One region of the Streptomyces deccanensis genome, then DNA from elsewhere that is predicted to be linked to it. Evidence: riboswitches for the same ligand, from Rfam matches in the RefSeq annotation. Region 1 holds a riboswitch; each other region holds the start of a gene.

Region 1 (4,931 bases):
TCGGCCGGGCCGGAGAGCAGCAGCCGCTCGGGCCCCGTGTCGTCCAGGAAGCCGTCGAGGGAGACGGCGGCGGACAGCAGGACGTAGGGCTGGGGCATGGACGCGCTCCCTTGGTTCAAGTTTTAAACAATAACTACACTGTACGTATGACCCGCTGGCTCACCCCCGACGAACAGCGTGCCTGGCGTGCCTACGTGGCCGCGAGTTCCCTCCTGGAGGACGCGCTCGATCGGCAGCTCCAGCAGGAGGCCGGCCTGCCGCACCTCTACTACTCCGTGCTCTCCGCCCTCTCCGAAGCGCCCGAGCGCCGGATGCGGATGACCGAGCTCGCCGAGCGTCTGAAGATCACGCGCAGCCGGTTGACGTACGTCGTGACCAGGCTGGAGAAGGACGGCGTGGTCCGGCGCGAGGAGTGCCAGTGGGACAAGCGCGGCAGTGTCGCCGTGCTCACGGACGAGGGCATGGCCCTGCTGGAGCGCACGGCGCCGGGGCATGTGGAGACGGTTCGCCGGGCCGTCTTCGACCATCTCAGTCCCGAGCAGATCGGCCAGTTCGAGGAGATCTGCGCGGCCATCGCGACGGCGATCCAGGGCGGGGACCCCCGCACGACCCCCGCCTCGGACGACCTCCCGTGGCGCCGCCGCGCGTGTACGTCGACCCAGCAGGACGAGCGCGACCACGTGTGACGGACGAGCGGGACCGGGTGTGACGGACGAGCGGGGCCGTGCGGGACGGACGGCGGAACCCTGCGGGACGGACCGGATCGCGCGTGACGGGAATGTGACGTATCCCCAATGCGGTTGCTTGAAATTTGAAGCACGGGTTAGAGTCGCTGCGAGCGCTGTGCTTCAAAACTGAAGCACAGCGACACCCCGCACCAGGACCGGAGAACCCGCATGCCCGACTTTCCCGCTGCCACCCCGCGTGCCCGCGTCCGGGTACCGCTGCGTTTCCAGGACGGCTACGGCGTCGACGCCGAGATGGTCACCTTCCACGACCTCGTCGACGGCCGGGAGCACCTGGCGATCGTCCTCGGCGACCCCGCCCCCGGCACGGCCCCGCTGGTGCGACTGCACTCCGAGTGCCTGACCGGCGACGTGTTCGGCTCGGCCCGCTGCGACTGCGGCCCGCAGCTGCGCGAGGCGGTGGAGCGGATCGCCGACCGGGGTGGCGTCCTCCTCTACCTCCGCCAGGAGGGCCGGGGCATCGGCCTCTACAACAAGCTCGACGCGTACGCCCTCCAGGACCAGGGCCTCGACACCTACGAGGCGAACGCGGCGCTCGGCCTGCCGGAGGACGCCCGGGACTACACGGCGGCGGCCCAGATGCTGGGCGCCCTCGGCATCGACGAGCTCGACCTGCTCTCCAACAACCCCGACAAGGCCCAGCAGCTGCGCGACCTCGGCGTGCGCGTGCGCGACCGCGTCCCCACGGGCGTCTTCACCACCGCCCACAACGTCCGCTACCTCCGCGCGAAGGTCCTCCAGACCCAGCACACCCTCCCCCTGCACGAGCTGACGGGCGCGACGGGCCTGACGGGCCTCTCAGCGGGCTGAACCCCCACCTGGACCCCCATTCAGGCCCCCACCCGCACTCCACCCGAACCCCCACCCGCACCCCTCCGTCATCCGGTTCCCTAGCCCACTCGGCCCCGCCGACTAGCCCCGCCGCCCACCCCCGGAAACCCTGTATCCGTGGGGCAGCGAGAGGGCGCGGAGGTCATGCGGGAGCCGGGTGGGCGGCGGTTCTCGTACGCCCGTACGCTCGCCCGCCTCCTTCCCTTGCTGCTGCTCGCCGTCGGCCTCTTCTACGACCACTTCACCCCGCGCGAGTTCACCGCGGTCCCCTTCTTCACCGCCGCGCCCTTGGTGACGGCCCCGCTCTTCACGCTGTTCGGCACGGTGGTCGTCGGCGTCGCGTCGGTGGCCGGCATCACCGCCGTACGCCTCCACTACGACGACGCGGGCCATGTGGACGCGCTCACCGAGATCGCCACGGTGGCCACCGTCGCCGTGCTGGCCGTCCTCATCAACCGCCTCGTGCGCCGCAGCGACGCCCGGCTCGCCACCGCCCGGGAGATCGCCGAGGCGGCGCAGCGGGCCGTACTGCCCGTGCCGCAGGAGCGGATCGGCGGGCTGGAGATCGCCGCGCGGTACGAGGCCGCGCAGGCCGGGGCGTCGATCGGCGGCGATCTGTACGCGGTGCAGGACTCGCCCCACGGCGTACGGCTGATCGTGGGTGACGTACGCGGCAAGGGGCTCGGGGCGGTGTCGGCGGTGGCGGTGCTGATCGGGGCGTTCCGGGAGGCGGCCGAACAGGAGGCGACGCTCGAAGCGGTGGCGCAGCGGCTGGAACGGGCGCTGGCCAGGGAGGGGACGCGGCGGGAGGCCGCGCGCCGGGACGCGGCGGTGGAGCACGAGGGGTTCGTGACGGCGGTGCTCGCGGAGTTCCCGCACGGCGCGGGCCGCGCCCGGATCGTCAACCGGGGCCACCCCTCGCCCCTGCTGCTGCTCGCCGACGGCACGCTGTGCACCCTGGACGCCCAGCGGCCCGCGCTGCCCCTCGGCATGGACGACCTGGGCACCTGGCCCGACCGCGCGGAGGAGACCGGGTTCCCGGCCGGAGCCACGCTGCTCTTCTACACCGACGGCCTCTCCGAGGCGCGGGACGCGCACGGGGTCTTCTACGACCCGGCCGCGCGCCTCTCCGGCCGTACCTTCACCGCCCCGCGCGCCCTGCTGACGACTCTCGCGGAGGAGGTGCGCCGGCACACGGGTGACCGCACCACGGACGACATGGCGCTCCTGGCGGTCCGCCGCCCCTGAGACGCCGACGTCATCGCGGGCGGACGGTCGATGTCACCGAACGTGTCCGTCTCACCGTCCTCCGTATAAGAACTGACGCCGTATCAGCCCGACTGTTACTCGCCGGTCAAGGTCAACTCGCCCGTTTTCACCCCCTCATGACCCGTAAAGTCCAGCGCGAAAGCCGGAACGATCATTCAGAACAGCTTGGAATGGAGTACTCGCGTCTATTAACGTTCGATAACGCAGCGCGGTCGTCCCAGCCGTCACAAGAGACGGCTCCGTGCTCACGCGTCGAATCCCGCAAGGGAACCGGGGAACCACCACCCTGGGGTGAATCGCACGGAAACCGCCGTGGCAGTACGCACGACCGGTTTACGCGCGTAGGAGACCTTCCTGCTCCGAACCCGTCAGCTAACCCGGTAGGCGAGAAGGAAGGAAGGAGTACGCCTACGTGGCGTCGAACCGGTCCGCGACCGAAGCCCCGTTCGTGCCGACCCAACGCGACGGCGAGAGCCAGACGTTCGGCTACGGCAGCTACAACAGCGACAACGAGGGCCCCTGGCAGGAGTGGAACCCCAGCGAGGACACCCTGCGTCCCGTTCGCGGCCGGCACCGCGTCGCCAAGAAGAGCGGCGTACTCGCCCGTAACGGACTTGCCCGTAGCTCCACGGTGCTCGGCGTCGGTGTCATAGCCGCCGTCAGCGGTGCCGGGATGGCCAGCGCGCAGTCCGGCAAGGCCCCGGTCTCCATATCGCTGCCCGACATGCCGAACGTCGGCTCGGTCTTCGAGGACGAGGCCGACGAGCCGGAGCCCGAGGCCTCCAAGACCCCGCTCAGCAGCGCCGGTCTGACCGCCGCCGAGACCGAACAGGGCACCGCGGACGCCGGCGAGGCGCTGCGCGCCCGCATCATGGCGCAGGCCGAGTCCCAGCAGGACGCCTTCGACAAGGCCGCCGCCGAGGCCGCGCAGACCGCCGCCGCGGACAAGGCCGCCGAGCAGGCCGCCCAGGAGAAGAGGGAAGCCGAGGCCAAGGAGGCCGCCGCCAAGAAGAAGGCGGAGCAGGAGGCCGCGGAGAAGAAGGAAGCCGAGCGTCTCGCCGCCCTGGCCAAGCAGTTCACGCTTCCCACCTCCTCGTACACCCTCACCTCCAGCTTCGGTCAGGCCGGCCCGTACTGGTCCTCCGGCTACCACACGGGCCTCGACTTCGCGGCCCCCACCGGCACCCTGATCAAGGCCGTCGGCAGCGGCACCATCACGCAGGCCGGCTACGAGGGCTCCTACGGCTACAAGACCGTCCTCACCCTCGATGACGGCACCGAGATCTGGTACGCCCACCAGTCCTCCATCGGCGTCAGCGTCGGCCAGAAGGTCACCACCGGCGACGTCATCGGCCGCGTCGGTGCCACCGGCAACGTCACGGGCGCCCACCTCCACATGGAGGTCCACCCCGGCGGCTCCAGCAGCGGCATCGACCCGGCGGCCTGGCTCCGCAGCAAGGGCCTGACCCCGTAGCCCGCCGCCACCCCGCACAGCACAGCGACGCCGCGTAGGCCCCCGGGCCCACGCGGCGTTCGTCCTGCCTCGGCACGGATGGGGAATGCGGGCGTCCGGTCCACTGGTTGACGTCGGACATGACTTCTCTTCGCAGGCTCGGCACGTCCGACATCGAGGTCTTCCCGCTCGCCCTCGGCGGCAACGTCTTCGGCTGGACGGCGGACGAGGCACAGTCCTTCGCCGTCCTCGACACCTACACGGCGGCCGGCGGCAACTTCATCGACACGGCCGACTCGTACTCGTCCTGGGTCGAGGGCAACGAGGGCGGCGAGTCCGAGCGGATCATCGGGAACTGGATCAGGTCCCGGGGCAACCGCGACGACGTGGTCATCGCGACCAAGGTGAGCCAGCACCCCCAGTACCAGGGCCTGACGGCGGCCAACATCAAGGCCGCCGCCGACGCGTCCCTGGCCCGCCTCGGCACGGACCACATCGACCTCTACTACACCCACTTCGACAAGCCCGAGGTCCCCGTCGAGGAGATCGTCACCGCCCTCGACGACCTGGTGAAGGCCGGCAAGGTCCGCGCGACGGCCGCCTCCAACATCAGCCCCGAACGCCTGAAGGCC
Region 2 (4,931 bases), 630 kb from region 1:
TGAAGAAGATGCGCGGTTACCTCGCCGACCTCATCCACAGGAAGCGTGAAGGCCTCACCGAGCACCCCGCCCCCGGCGAGGACCTCATCTCCGGCCTCATCCGTGCCTCCGACCACGGCGAGCACCTCACCGAGAACGAGGCCGCGGCCATGGCGTTCATCCTGCTCTTCGCCGGCTTCGAGACGACCGTCAACCTCATCGGCAACGGCACCTACGCCCTGCTCACCCACCCCGACCAGCGCACCCGCCTCCAGGCCTCCCTGGCAGCGGGGGAGACCGCGCTGCTCGAAACCGGCGTCGAGGAACTCCTGCGCTACGACGGCCCCGTCGAGCTGGCCACCTGGCGGTTCGCGACCCGCCCCCTCACCATCGGCGGACAGGACATCGCCCAGGGCGACCCCGTCCTCGTCGTCCTCGCGGCCGCCGACCGCGACCCCGCCCGCTTCGAGGACCCCGACACCCTCGACCTCTCCCGCCGTGACAACCAGCACCTCGGCTACGGCCACGGCATCCACTACTGCCTCGGCGCCCCCCTCGCCCGCCTCGAAGGCCAGACCGCGCTGGCGACGCTCCTCACCCGCCTCCCCGACCTCCGACTCGCTGCGGAGCCGGCCGACTTGCGATGGCGAGGAGGGCTCATCATGCGCGGATTGCGCACGCTTCCGGTGCAATTCACCCCGCAGGGGCGGTCCGAGAGCATTTCGTGAGGCGGCTCGTGAGCGGTACGTAGTAGTACCCGGGCAGCCCGTAGCACTACCGCATTCCGCGACGGAAAATGACACTCCCTCAAGTCTGTGATCTTCACGTGATCTGCGCTGCATTAACTTGTGACAACTGATCGACTCCGGCTACGTTCACACGTCAGTACGAAGGGGTCACCCCACACCCTTCGTACGGTCACTGCTGTCGTGTGAAAGGCAACCGCATGCTCTCCGGGAACGGTCGTCACCGTCGCCCCCGTCAGGCACCCGCCCTCCTGGTCGCGGCCGGAGTGACCGGCTCGGCCATCGCGATCCCCCTGCTCGGCGCCACCGGCGCGAGCGCGGCCAGCGGAACCACCTGGGACCAGGTGGCGGAGTGCGAGAGCGGTGGCTCCTGGAGCGCGGACACCGGGAACGGACGCTACGGCGGCCTCCAGCTCACCCAGGCGAACTGGGAGAAGTACGGCGGCCTCGACTACGCCGCGACCGCCGACCAGGCCAGCCGTTCGCAGCAGATAGCCGTCGCTGAGAAGGTGCTCGCGGACCAGGGCGTCGGCGTCTGGTCCACCTGCGGCCTGCTCCACAACCTCGGCGGCGACTCCGGTTCCGCCGACGTGGACACGGGCGTCGCGGACGACTCGACGAAGTCGGGCAGTGCATCCGGCTCGTCCAGCTCATCCGATTCATCCGGTTCGTCGGATTCCTCCGCTTCGACCGACGGGGCCGATTCGGCCAAGTCCGGCGACTCGGACGACTCCAGCGCGCCCGGCGGCTCGACCTCCGACGCCTTCGACGGGTCCACCAAGGCCAAGACCGGCTCGGGCGCCGACGCCGACTCGGGCGACACGGGTGGCTCGGGCGACTCGGACGGCTCGACGAGCTCCGAGGCCACGAAGTCACCCAAGTCGGACGATTCGTCGCAGAGTGACGACTCTTCGGCCGACGAGAGCGAAGCCGGCACCGGTCGTCACCGCGGCGCCAGCGCCGACGAGAGCCCCGCCGCGGGCACGGAGGCCGACACGGACGCGGCCGACGACTCCCGCGCCGACTCCACCCCCTCCGGCCGTCACGCCTCCCGTGGCGGCGACGCGGCGCGCGAGGGTGTCGACGGCGCCTACACCGTCCGCGCGGGCGACAGCCTGACGCGGATCGCGAACTCGCTCGACCTGGACGGCGGGTGGCGCAAGCTCTACTCCGAGAACGAGGGCACGGTCGGAACTGACCCGGACCTTATCCTTCCCGGTCAGACCCTCGAAGTCGGTGCCGAAACGGGCGAAAAGTAGCGACAGTTCGGGTCACTGTTCGCCCCTTAATGCCCGTTTTGATCTAGGTGGGAGATGAATCACAGACCCCCTGATCGTCTTTGAAATCCGGGCAATCACGTGTTTACGGTCGTGACCGCTCGCCACAGCGGGCCCCTGCGGTCGGTACGCCGAATCCTGCCAACGGCCGCAAGGAACAGTCGTCGCGTCAAGCGCCGTAGGCAGGAGCGGGGGACCCAAGGTAAGTGCCGGGTCCGGTGGTTGCGGCCCTTCGGGGGCGCACGTCCGGAACCGGCTCGGGGTGAAGCCGCGCGAAGTGGGCCGAGAGGCGCACGAGCGCGGCCGGGCAACTCAACCGGCCCGAACCCGACAGCTCACCTCGCAGGCGTCGGTGAGGGGATCTCTCCATGCTGTTTTCCAGCAAGGGCAAGCACCGTCGTCCGTCCAAGGCCGCCCGCGCCATCGCCGTCGCCGGCGTCACCGGCGCCGCCGCCGTCGCCGCCCCGCTGATGGCCGCCGGCAGCGCCTCCGCCGCCACCGCCTCCGAGTGGGACGCCGTCGCCCAGTGCGAGTCCGGCGGCAACTGGTCCATCAACACCGGCAACGGCTACTACGGCGGTCTGCAGTTCTCGGCCTCCACCTGGGCCGGGTACGGCGGCACGAAGTACGCCTCCACCGCCGACCAGGCCACCAAGGCGCAGCAGATCGAGATCGCCGAGAAGGTCCTCGCGGGCCAGGGCAAGGGTGCCTGGCCGGTCTGCGGCAAGGGCCTGTCCGGTGCCGCGTACAACGGTGCCGCCGCCTCCTCCGGCTCCTCGAACTCCGGCTCCTCGCAGCAGAACACGCAGGAGAGCACCAAGAAGAGCACCGAGGACACCCGCGCCTCCCGCTCCTCCGAGCGCGCCACCGTCGAGACCCCAACCGGCAAGAAGGTCAAGAAGGGCGACGGCGAGTACAAGGTCGTCACCGGCGACACCCTCAGCGCCATCGCCGAGAAGAAGAACGTCAAGGGTGGCTGGGAGAAGCTCTTCGAGCTGAACAAGGACATCATCGACGACGCCGACTTCATCTACCCGGGCCAGCAGCTCCACCTGAGCTGACCCCCTGGCGGAGGCGACGGCCACCGCACGCCTGCCGCCCCCACGGCCGCCCCCACGGCCGGGCAGGCGGGGCGGGTTCGGCTGGGCCGAGAAATTCGGGCCGCTTCCCAGCTGAACCACAGCCCGCTCACATCCGTGTCCTCCATAGTGAAGACCTCGTGAGGGCCGTCCCCCCGTCTCTCGCGAGCTCCCCGCCTCGGTGCGCATTCCCCCGTACGCACCGGGGCGGGGCTTTTTCATGTCCGCCCCCTCCTTCTGTTCACTTTCCGGCCCACCCCCCTTTGTTCCGAGCTGGAACAATAGGTACGGTCTCTCTGTCCACGGGACGGTCGGTCGGCTGCCGACGAGCCCGGGGCGGTTAGGCTCTAGTCGCAAGGCCCGCGGGCCCCGCACTTCCGCGTCACATTCCATGAAGGAGATGCTCGTGCCGTCCATCGACGTCGTCGTAGCCCGGGAAATCCTCGACTCGCGAGGCAACCCCACCGTCGAGGTCGAGGTCGGCCTCGACGACGGCAGCACGGGTCGTGCCGCCGTTCCGTCCGGCGCCTCCACCGGTGCCTTCGAGGCCATCGAGCTTCGTGACGGCGACCCGAACCGCTACCTCGGCAAGGGCGTCGAGAAGGCCGTCCTCGCCGTGATCGAGCAGATCGGCCCGGAGCTCGTCGGTTACGACGCCACCGAGCAGCGCCTCATCGACCAGGCGATGTTCGACCTGGACGCCACCGACAACAAGGGCTCCCTCGGCGCCAACGCCATCCTCGGCGTCTCCCTCGCCGTCGCCCACGCCGCCTCCGAGGCCAGCGACCTCCCGCTCTTCCGTTACCTGGGCGGCCCGAACGCGCACCTGCTGCCCGTTCCGATGATGAACATCCTGAACGGCGGCTCGCACGCCGACTCCAACGTGGACATCCAGGAGTTCATGATCGCCCCCATCGGCGCGGAGTCCTTCTCCGAGGCCCTGCGCTGGGGCGCCGAGGTCTACCACACCCTCAAGAAGGTGCTGAAGACCAAGGGCCTGTCCACCGGCCTCGGCGACGAGGGCGGCTTCGCCCCGAACCTGGAGTCCAACCGCGCCGCCCTCGACCTCATCATCGAGGCCATCAAGGAGGCCGGTTACACCCCCGGCGAGCAGATCGCCCTGGCGCTCGACGTCGCCGCCTCCGAGTTCTACAAGGACGGCGTGTACGTCTTCGAGGGCAAGGAGCGCTCCGCCGCCGAGATGACCGAGTACTACGCCGACCTCGTCGAGGCGTACCCGCTCGTCTCCATCGAGGACCCGCTGTTCGAGGACGACTGGGCCGGCTGGAACACCATCACCACGAAGCTGGGCGACAAGGTCCAGATCGTCGGCGACGACCTCTTCGTCACCAACCCCGAGCGCCTCGCCCGCGGCATCGAGGAGGGCTCCGCCAACGCCCTGCTGGTCAAGGTCAACCAGATCGGTTCGCTGACCGAGACCCTGGACGCCGTCGAGCTGGCCCAGCGCAACGGCTTCAAGTGCATGATGTCCCACCGCTCCGGCGAGACCGAGGACGTCACCATCGCCGACCTCGCCGTCGCCGTGAACTGCGGCCAGATCAAGACCGGCGCCCCGGCCCGCTCGGACCGCGTCGCCAAGTACAACCAGCTGCTGCGCATCGAGGAGATCCTCGACGACGCCGCGGTCTACGCCGGCCGCTCGGCCTTCCCCCGCTTCAAGGGCTGACCCGTACAGGGTTAAGGCTTAGCCAGTCGTACGTACGTCCCCGTACCGGTCCCGTACCGTGTGCGGGGACGTACGCGCGTGCGCGCGGGAGAAGGCAGAAGCGGAAGGGGAAGCGGGACATGGCCGTGAAGGACCGGGACCGGGACCGTTTCTCCACCGCGAC
Region 3 (4,931 bases), 4.0 Mb from region 1:
GCCGTCGTCCAGCAGCGCGCGCAGCTGGTCCAGGTCGCCGTCGCGGACCAGCTTCCAGAACTCGGCGCCGTCCGCCGGGTCGCTCAGCGGCAGGTTCACATTGAGGACACCGGGCAGCTCGACGTCCGGGCCCTCCAGCTTGTGGTCGGCCGCGTTGCGGAAGTCGAAGATCGTGTGCAGGCCCAGGGAGGAGAGGAAGGCGGCGTCCTCGTCGGTCGCGTGCGCCAGGTGGCCGCTGCGGAACAGCACCCCGTGACGCACCCGGCGGCCGTCCACGGTCGGCAGACCCCCCACATCGCGGAAATTGCGCACCCCGGTCAGCTCGGGCTCGGTCGACGGGATCTGCTGCGTCACTGGGGCTCCCTCCCATCCGCCCGTCCGCGCCGAGCGCCGACGGGCACGCACTCGACATCGAGGCGCGCCCTCGACGATACGACATGGGTGCGTACGCCAATGAGTTGTCCACAGCCGGGTACGGGAGCCCGGAGCGGTTGTCCACAGGCCGCTCGGCGGACGCGGCGCGGTTGTCCACAGGCGCCGTCGAGCGCCCGCGGCGACCTGCGATGATGTTGAAGCCCGATTGCACCTGTTCGAATCTGTGGGGGCTTGATGTTGGAAATCGGCGCAGACGGCCGGACCTGGCTTCTCACCGGGACCAGGAGCAGCTATGCCCTGCGGCTCACCGAGAACGACGAGCTGCTGCACCTGCACTGGGGTCCCCGGATCGCCCTCGCGGACGCCGAGGAGCTGGCAGCACGGCTGCAGTTGCCGTACTGGCCGTTCGAGGCCCCGGTCGACGGACACGAGGAGTACCCCGTCGAGGGCGGACCCCGCTTCACCCGCCCGGCCCTGTCCGTGCGCACGGACGAGCGGCGCGGCACCGAGTGGACCTTCCAGGCGTACGAGGCCGACGGCGACGAGCTGCGGCTGCGGTTCACCGACGACGGACTCGGGATCACCCTGCACTACCGGATGCGCGACGACGTGGTCGAGCGCTGGGTGACCCTCGCCAACGAGGGGCCCGCGGTGGAGCTGCTGCGGGCCGACTCGGCGACCTGGACGCTGCCGCGCGCGGAGGAGACCTGGCGCCTCTCCCAGCTGCACGGGCGATGGGCGGCCGAGTCCCGGCTCGTGCGCGCCGACCTCACCTACGGCGAGAAGGTCATCGGCAGCCGCCGCGGCCACACCGGGCACCAGCACCTGCCCTGGGTCGCCCTCGACACCGACGCCACAGAGGAGCGCGGCGAGGTCTACGGCTGCGCCCTGGGCTGGTCGGGTTCCTGGCGGATCGCGGTGGCCCAACTCCCGGACGCGCGCGTGCAGATCACCGGCGGCGCCGGATACGACGAGTCCGGACTGCTGCGGCTGGAGACGGGCGGGACCTTCACCACACCCGTCTTCGCCGGCCTGTGGAGCGACGGCGGCTTCGGCGGGGCGAGCCGCGCCTGGCACGCCTACCAGCGGACGTACGTCATCCCGGACGCGGACCAGGACCGGCCGGTCCTCTTCAACTCCTGGGAGGCCACCGAGTTCGACATCTCCGAGGAACAGCAGGAGGCCCTGGCGCGCCGGGCGGCCGCCATCGGGGTCGAGCTGTTCGTGGTGGACGACGGCTGGTTCGGGGCGCGCACCAGCGACCGGGCCGGCCTCGGCGACTGGACGCCCAATCCCGACCGCTTCCCGAAGGGGCTGCGTCCGCTCGCCGAGCGTGTGCACTCCCTCGGGATGCAGTTCGGCATCTGGGTCGAGCCGGAAATGGTCAATCCGGACAGTGAGCTGTATCGGGCGCATCCCGAATGGGCGCAGTTCCAACCGGGCCGAAAGCGGACGGAACTGCGCAATCAGCTCGTCCTCAATCTCGCCCGGGAAGACGTCCAGGAATACCTCTGGGAACGGCTCGACACGCTCCTGTCCAGCGCGCCGATCGACTATGTGAAGTGGGACTTCAACCGCTGCTTCACCGACGCGGGCTGGCCCGGTGAGCCCTATCCGCAGAAGCTGTGGGTCGAGCACGTGCACGCCTTCTACGCCCTGCTGGACCGGCTGCGGGCCGCGCACCCGGGGGTCGCGTTCGAGTCGTGCTCGGGCGGCGGCGGCCGGATCGACCTCGGGGTCATGGCGCGGACGGACCAGGTGTGGACCTCCGACAACACCGACCCGCTCGACCGGCTCGCCATCCAGCACGGCTTCAGTCAGATCCATCCGGCCCGGGCCATGGCCGCGTGGGTCACCGACAGCCCGAACAACCAGCTGAACGGGCGGGTCAGCTCGCTGCGGTTCCGGTTCGTCAGCGCCATGGCGGGCGTGCTCGGCGTGGGCGGCGACCTCACCGAGTGGAGCGAGGAGGAGCTGGCCGAGGCCCGGGAGTGGGTGGAGCTGTACAAGGGGATCCGGCCGGTCGTGCAGCGCGGCGACCTGTACCGGCTGCGGCCGCCGACGGGCGGGCTGAGCGCCGTGCAGTACGTGCACGGTGACGAGGTCGTCGTCCTCGCCTGGCTCCAGGCCCAGCACTACGGCGAGCCGCTCGCCCCGCTGCGACTGCGCGGGCTGGACCCGACGGCGACGTACGAGTGCCGCGAAACGGGCGAGACGCACCGAGGTGCCGTGCTGGTGCATCACGGACTGCGGACCGGTCTGCGCGGCGACTTCGATGCGACGGTTGTCCGTCTCCGTCGGACTTGAGCCTTCTGTCTGAAATGTAGCTGTAAATCCAACAAGCCCTGGAATAAAGCCTACTGGGCCGTAGGTGCGTGAGCAGCGTCATATTCGTGACGTTCCGTTGCCGTCATGTCCACGTAATTCGCGCAGATTTCCAGGGAGGTTGGAATGCACCCTAGACCGGTCTATTACGGAGCGTGATGGTGAATTGATGTAAGGATCAGTGCGGAAGACGCACAGGAAGTCCCAAAGGTTGTCCCTGTGGGCACAAGTCGCTTACGTTCGGCGTCAATCCGGACGGACGCCCAATCCTGCCGCCGACCGGAGCCGCGTACCGACCCGATCCACGGCAGGAGCGGGGGACCCACAGGAATCACCGCCTGTTCCGGTCTCCGGAACGGCTAGGGGTAAAGCCGTGCGCAAGCACGGCCGGACATCTCCAGTCCGCACCCGACAGCTCACCTCGCAGGCGCCGGAGAGGAATTCGTCATGCCCGCGAAGGGTAAGCACCGCCGTCCGAAGTCCCAGCGCTTCACCCGCTCGATCGCCGCCGCCGGCACCGGTGGCGCGGCGCTCGCGCTGCCGCTGATCGGAGCCGCCGGCGCCCACGCCGCGACCCCGAGCGCCACCGTCTCCGGTGTCTCCGAGAAGCCGACCACGATCGCCGCCGAGAAGTCCGCGGCCGAGGCGAGCGCACGGATCGAGCAGGCCGAGAAGGCCGCGCAGGCGGAGAAGACCGCCACCAAGAAGGCGGCGGCCAAGACCTACTCGGTGAAGGTCGGCGACTACCTCGCGAAGATCGCGGACGAGCAGGACGTCGAGGGCGGCTGGAAGAAGCTGTACTCGGACAACCGGGAGGCGATCGGCTCCGACCCCTCGCTCATCCACCCGGGGCTGAAGCTGTCGATCGGTGAGCGGGCCGCGTCGAGCGAGACGTCGCGCTCCTCGTCCAAGCCGCAGCTGTCGCAGTCCTCGAAGCCCGCCGAGTCGCCCGCGTCGTCCCAGACGTCGAAGCCCTCCGCTCCCGCGAAGCAGGAGTCGAAGGACACCAAGGCGTCGACCTCGACGGCGAGCGGCCAGTCCTCGTCGTCCAACGCCTCGGGCTTCAGCAGGCCGATCCTGAGCGGGACCGTCGGTACCGCGTACAAGACCGCCGGCAGCATGTGGTCCAGCGGCTACCACACGGGCGTCGACTTCGTGGCCCCGACCGGGACCAGCCTCAAGGCCGTGGGCGCGGGCACCGTCGTCTCCGCCGGCTGGGGCGGCGCGTACGGCAACCAGGTCGTCATCAAGCTCGCCGACGGCTACTACGCCCAGTACGCCCACCTGTCCTCGATCTCCGTCTCCGCGGGTCAGTCCGTGAGCGGCGGCCAGCAGATCGGCCTCTCGGGCGCGACCGGCAACGTCACCGGCCCGCACCTCCACTTCGAGATCCGCACCAGCCCCAACTACGGCGCGGACATCGACCCGCTGGCCTACCTCCGCTCGAAGGGCGTCGGCGTCTGACGACACCGGCCCCCGAGCGTCTGACATCACCTCCACCGGCGTCTGACGTCACCGTCCCCAAGCGGCTGACGCCACCTCCACCCGGCGCCCGCATGCCGAAGGCCGGTCCCTGTGATCAGGGGCCGGTCTTCGGCGTTTCATGATCGCCGTGTTGCGGTCGTGTGGCATGGCCGATCGAACCCTCGACAGTGCCGCGAGGGGCGGGGACAGTGATCCGCGTAAGCGCTTTCTGCCTCTGTGAAGGAGTGTCGGTGCGCACTGCCCGACGTCGGAGAACCGTCTTCCTGACCGCCGCCGCCCTGTTCGCCGGTCTCTTCTCCGCCCCCGGCGGCCATGCCGCGGAGAAACCTCGCCGGGTCGTGGAGAACCTGGACCGGGGCCTGGTCGCCGTACCGTTCGACGGCGGGACCTTCCTCAGCTGGCGGCTGCTCGGCACGGAGTACGCGCGCCGCGGCGACGCGATCGGCTTCAACGTCTACAAGGGCGGCAAGCGGCTGAACCGGGCGCCGATCACCCGCTCGACGACCTACCGGGACACCAGCCCGGGCACGGGCGCGTACAGCGTGCGGGCCGTCGTCGACGGGCGGGAGGGAAAGCCGAGTTCGGCGCTGCCGCTCGATCAGGGGTACGCCGAGATCCCGCTCGCCGCGGCGGAGGGCTACACCGTGCAGCACGCCTGGCCCGGCGACCTCGACGGGGACGGGCGGTACGAGCTGGTGGTGAGCCGGCTCTCGCAGACCAGGGACCGGCCCGACCTGCTGGAGGCG

The links. A riboswitch is a leader RNA that binds a small molecule or an ion and turns the genes downstream of it on or off. The one in region 1 is predicted to bind cyclic di-AMP.
Region 2: another riboswitch for cyclic di-AMP. It lies ahead of L3078_RS18810 (transglycosylase family protein); the one in region 1 lies ahead of L3078_RS21690 (M23 family metallopeptidase).
Region 3: another riboswitch for cyclic di-AMP. It lies ahead of L3078_RS39080 (M23 family metallopeptidase); the one in region 1 lies ahead of L3078_RS21690 (M23 family metallopeptidase).

Annotation. Positions count from the first base shown of each region.
Region 1 is NZ_CP092431.1:4,867,223-4,872,153, reverse strand. It holds gene L3078_RS21710 (dihydrofolate reductase family protein) at 1-98, opposite strand, end outside; gene L3078_RS21705 (MarR family winged helix-turn-helix transcriptional regulator) at 147-686, shown strand; gene L3078_RS21700 (GTP cyclohydrolase II) at 897-1,556, shown strand; gene L3078_RS21695 (PP2C family protein-serine/threonine phosphatase) at 1,722-2,825, shown strand; cyclic di-AMP (ydaO/yuaA leader) riboswitch at 3,087-3,248, shown strand; gene L3078_RS21690 (M23 family metallopeptidase) at 3,259-4,320, shown strand; gene L3078_RS21685 (aldo/keto reductase) at 4,440-4,931, shown strand, end outside.
Region 2 is NZ_CP092431.1:4,232,992-4,237,922, reverse strand. It holds gene L3078_RS18820 (cytochrome P450 family protein) at 1-707, shown strand, start outside; gene L3078_RS18815 (LysM peptidoglycan-binding domain-containing protein) at 926-1,984, shown strand; cyclic di-AMP (ydaO/yuaA leader) riboswitch at 2,167-2,366, shown strand; gene L3078_RS18810 (transglycosylase family protein) at 2,371-3,063, shown strand; gene eno (phosphopyruvate hydratase) at 3,488-4,768, shown strand; gene L3078_RS18800 (FtsB family cell division protein) at 4,888-4,931, shown strand, end outside.
Region 3 is NZ_CP092431.1:8,875,885-8,880,815, forward strand. It holds gene L3078_RS39070 (tyrosine-protein phosphatase) at 1-354, opposite strand, end outside; gene L3078_RS39075 (alpha-galactosidase) at 610-2,682, shown strand; cyclic di-AMP (ydaO/yuaA leader) riboswitch at 2,985-3,143, shown strand; gene L3078_RS39080 (M23 family metallopeptidase) at 3,148-4,164, shown strand; gene L3078_RS39085 (rhamnogalacturonan lyase family protein) at 4,416-4,931, shown strand, end outside.